One region of the Brevibacillus sp. MER 51 genome, then DNA from elsewhere that is predicted to be linked to it. Evidence: a T-box and tRNA genes for the amino acid it is inferred to sense, from the RefSeq annotation. Region 1 holds a T-box; the other holds one or more tRNA genes.
The links. The T-box of region 1 lies ahead of thrS (threonine--tRNA ligase). A T-box ahead of a tRNA ligase gene usually reads a tRNA of that ligase, here a tRNA-Thr.

Region 1 (2,404 bases):
TGACGATGGGCCCGCATTACGGTCAGCTTTCTCTCTCTTACGGAGCGAACGATTTCGGCCAAACGATGATGGAAGAAAACGTTGTTTCCGCAGCGGCATGTACGTACAAGGTCAACACGAACCAAATTTTGGAACTCATTCGCGGCGCAGGCAAAATTCCTGCACAGCGCAACACACAGTATGACATTCTCCGTGTTTTCAAAGACGGTGAAATGGCAGAACGTGATTTTGTCATGCAAAACTAATAAACGAAAAAACGCTTCTCTGCCCCTCCTTACAAAGGGGATTTGGCAGGGAAGCGTTTTTGGGTTTTTAATCAGGAACTTTTTACCTGCAACCTTCCCTGAGTTTCCAACCGTTTAAAAGTATATCGCTCCTGACGGGACATATACTGTAACTACAATGGCGGTTGGGGGGATGGTTATGCAGACGTTTCGCGTATTGCTGGAGAATGTCCCTGAGCATTGTGACACGTATCGGACTATCGTAAATGAGATGACGGAGCGGGTTAACACTGCACCGGTGCGCATTACATACAGGGAGCAAGAAGAGAATGGATACCTCTTGTTCTACTTTCAAAGCTGGTGTGAGAGTGAGTATGACGCGCAGACCATCGAATGGGCGAGAGCCTTCGTTGCTCTTACATTAGCCGAATGGGTCATTCAGGTGAAGGAACCGAAAATTATGGAAGAAATGGCCACTGACTTACTCGCAGCCGAACAGATGGAAACCGAGTGGGCGGAGATTTTCCCTTATATTCAACGCATGTGCCAAGAAATTGAGCTAGATGGCAGGGAACTGTTAACGGCGACAACACGCAAGGCAAACGTATATCGCAAAGTTTTCACCTATCTGGAGTCGGAGCGAACGATCAACGTTTTGGGTTTCGTCCGGTTTCGATTGCAGGAGCACTGGAACGAGCTATTCGAACTCGTGGAAACTGGTATTGATGAATATCTGGAAGACAAGCAATATCAAGAGTTTGTCGAGCTGTTGCGCTATTTCATTGCTGTACAGGAAACCAAGCAGGAAATCGTTCATGTCGTTCCTAGTGTGGACAAACCTTTCCATCTTTATGATAAAAAAGGGGATCGTCTTTGGCTTGAACAGTTGGATACCGTTCTGAACATGGACGAACAAAAATACAGGGACGAAGATTATTTGGTCAGTGCTTTGGTTACACTGGCTCCTGAGAGTATCGTGCTCCATTTGGCTTCGGAAAAGCCTGGGCTTGTACAGACGATCCGCAGTATTTTTGACGGTCGGCTTATTACTTGCCACTCTTGTTCGCTTTGCCTATCCGAGAGACGTGTACTTGACGGGAATAATCCCTCTAAACTATAATAGCAACAACAACTTTACATTGCTTATAAATACGATGAGAAGGACACGGACAATAGTAAGGACGCTTTAGAGAGGCGGGTCACAGGCTGGAAGCTCGCTGCGTACTGTTATTGATCTACCACCTTCGAGTAGCTGCCGGGAACGAAGCATAGGCTTTTACTATCGGTATGCCGGTTAAATACCGTTACATGGAATGAGGAGTCTGTTTTTGTGAACAGACTTGAAGTAGGGTGGTACCGCGAGAACACACTCGTCCCTTTTTGGGGATGAGTGTTTTTTTATTTTCTCAACCAAACAAGATACAGGAAGGAAGAATCCACAGTGGCACAAATTCATGTTACTTTCCCAGATGGAGCCGTTCGTCAATACGACGCTGGGATTACGATCGAGGACATCGCAGGCTCCATTAGCTCTAGCCTGAAGAAAAAAGCAGTAGCTGGTAAAAAAGATGGCAAGGTTGTCGATCTGTACACAGAACTCACAGATGACGCAGCGATTGAAATCGTTACCCTCGATTCTGCTGACGGATTGGAAGTATACCGCCACAGTACAGCTCACTTGCTCGCTCAAGCGGTAAAACGCATTTACGGCGCTGAAGTGAAGTTTGGAATCGGTCCTGTGATCGAAGATGGCTTCTACTACGACATGGATATTCCGGTTTCCCTTTCCCCAGAGGATTTGGGCAAAATCGAGGCGGAAATGGAAAAAATCGTGAAGGAAGACCTGCCGATTCGCCGCAAAGTCGTAAGCCGCGAAGAAGCAACTGCGATTTTCCAAGAACTGAACGATCACCTGAAGCTGGAACTGATTCGCGACCTGCCAGAGGATGCGACTATTACGCTGTATGAGCAAGGCGAATTTTTCGACCTCTGTCGTGGACCGCACTTGCCGTCTACTGGCTACATCAAAGCATTCAAGCTGATGAGCGTGGCAGGTGCATACTGGCGCGGAAAAGCAGAAAACCAAGTTCTGCAACGCGTATACGGTACAGCTTGGCCGAAAAAAGCAGACATGGATGAATATCTGCACTTCATCGAAGAAGCGAAAAAGCGCGATCACC
Region 2 (2,404 bases), on a different contig from region 1:
ATGTTGGGCTTTTTGTCCTGCATCAATTCTACTCGTCGTCCTCATCGATAACCCCAAGGGCTTTGTTCTTTTCTTTAAAGCGCTGGTTATGAGAAGAAACGTACGCCATTCGATCTGCTACCGGGTCAATATGCAATTTGGCACTATTTACGGCCACAGCCGCATCGGTGAATGCTCCCGCAATCAGCGTAATCTTGCTGTCAAAGCTAGCAAAATCTCCCGCCGCAAAAATCCCTGGCAAATTCGTTGCCAGACGAGGACTGACAAACACGTTCCACTCATCCATGTCCAAGCCCCACTCGTTAATTCCAGTGAAATCGGCCTTCAAACCGTGATTGACAATAATGGCGTCTACATCGATTTGCTCTGTCTCGTCTGTCTCCAGATGACGTATCGTCACTTTATCGATCGTTTCTTTGTCTGAGCTTTGCAATTGCGTGACCGCATAAGGCGTACGAACGATCGCAGAGGACTCTTTCATGCGCTTTACATTCCGCTCATGTCCTCCAAATACATCTCGGCGATGCACGATAGTGACAGATGCTGCGATTTGTACCAGTTCATTTGCCCAATCGACCGCGGAGTCCCCGCCCCCTGAGATGAGGACATGCTTCCCACGGAATGGCTCCAGTTCCTGCACCGTATAATGAAGATTGGTCACCTCGTAGCGCTCGGCTCCTTCGATCTCCAGCTTTGCCATCTTCAAAATACCTCGACCCAAAGCCAGTATGATCGTGCGGGTCCAATGTCGTCTCCCCGATTTTGCAACGAGTATGTAAGTTCCATCTTCTTGTGGCTCTAATCCAATGATCGCCTCACCTAAGACGATGGTAGGATCAAATGTCTTTGCTTGTTGTACCAGATTGGCAATTAGCTTTTCACATAACTGTGGTGGTACACCGCCTACATCCCAGATCATTTTTTCTGGATAGATCAACATTCGTCCACCGAGTTCTTCTTTCGCTTCAATGAGTTTCGTCTTCATATCGCGCATTCCGCTATAAAAGGCAGCGTACATCCCCGCAGGGCCACCGCCGATAATGGTTACATCAAACAGCTCCAACTGTTCTCCCACAACTACCCCTCCACTTTCTTTCTTGTTTGTTTATGAATCATCAAAAACGATAGTGAAAATGAGATTCATTATCACAATGTGATTGTAATGGAAAATGGAGGACGATTCAACATGCAAGAAAAATAAAAAGGCTCGTCATTAGCTTCATCAGCTAATGTACGAACCTGTTGTTTGCCATATGGTGCGGTCGAGAGGACTTGAACCTCCACGGTGTTGCCACCACTAGAACCTGAATCTAGCGCGTCTGCCAATTCCGCCACGACCGCATAAAAATGGTGCCGGCAATAGGACTTGAACCCACAACCCCCTGATTACAAGTCAGGTGCTCTACCAATTGAGCTATACCGGCACATTAGAAAAACTATTAAATTCGCACATTCTCGCAAAAGAATGGCGGAGCTGACGGGACTCGAACCCGCGACCTCCGGTGTGACAGACCGGCGTGAACTCCAACTTCACCACAGCTCCATGTGGTTTTTGTCTCCATCTCGCGGCGACTTCTGTAATATAGCACGATCCTATCTCGTGATGCAATAGTTTTTAAAAAATAAAATAAAGATTATTTTTTTCATAGATTTACCAAGCAAAATCCGATAGAATTTTAGCTAGATATGCAGATTTTAGTAGATTGGTGGAGACGATGACATGAAAAAGACTTCGAGGCTACTCACCTTCCTCGCCCTCTTCACTCTGCTGCCTACTGCTGCCCATGCTTCCTCATCGGCATATGTGGTATCAGCAGGTGATACGCTGAGCAAAATCGCTCGCGAGCATCAAGTATCAGTGGAACAACTCATTCAATGGAACCAACTGAATGATGATAGATTGTCAATTGGACAAACATTGTCTATTCATGGTGAAAATACTTCTGGCTCCATTGCGACTGACACTCCTTCCGATGTAGCTGTCAATCAGAATGATAACGCTACCACTGAGTCTAAAGAACTAACAGCTGGTGAAAAAGCCCGCGTCACTGGTGACGTGCTGAATGTTCGTAAAAAGCCTTCGACTGACGCAAAAGTATTAGGCAAGCTACGATTCGGTTCTATTGTAGAAGTCGTAGAAACCGGTAGTGAATGGACGAAAATCGAATTCGAAGATCGTGAAGCATACGTTTCTACAGAGTTCCTAAGTCCAAACCTCACTTCTACCGTTTCGCTGCCTGCCGAGGTAAATGCAGAAGATCTGGGTCGTTTGAAGGAAATTTTTGAACCATTGCTTAATACACCATACGTCTTAGGCGGAACTACTCCGAATGGCTTTGATTGTAGTGGCTTTACTTCATACGTTTTTGAGCAGCTTGGGGTTACACTTCCGCGCACTTCTGAA

Region 2: it has a tRNA-Thr gene. The T-box ahead of thrS (threonine--tRNA ligase) is inferred to sense a tRNA for this amino acid. The anticodon was not compared.

Annotation. Positions count from the first base shown of each region.
Region 1 is NZ_JAMAUS010000002.1:557,801-560,204, reverse strand. It holds gene mqnC (cyclic dehypoxanthinyl futalosine synthase) at 1-245, shown strand, start outside; gene ytxC (putative sporulation protein YtxC) at 424-1,344, shown strand; T-box leader at 1,370-1,605, shown strand; gene thrS (threonine--tRNA ligase) at 1,666-2,404, shown strand, end outside.
Region 2 is NZ_JAMAUS010000003.1:494,970-497,373, reverse strand. It holds gene M3630_RS09605 (NAD(P)/FAD-dependent oxidoreductase) at 29-1,075, opposite strand; tRNA gene M3630_RS09600 (tRNA-Leu) at 1,255-1,341, opposite strand; tRNA gene M3630_RS09595 (tRNA-Thr) at 1,349-1,424, opposite strand; tRNA gene M3630_RS09590 (tRNA-Asp) at 1,467-1,543, opposite strand; gene M3630_RS09585 (C40 family peptidase) at 1,721-2,404, shown strand, end outside.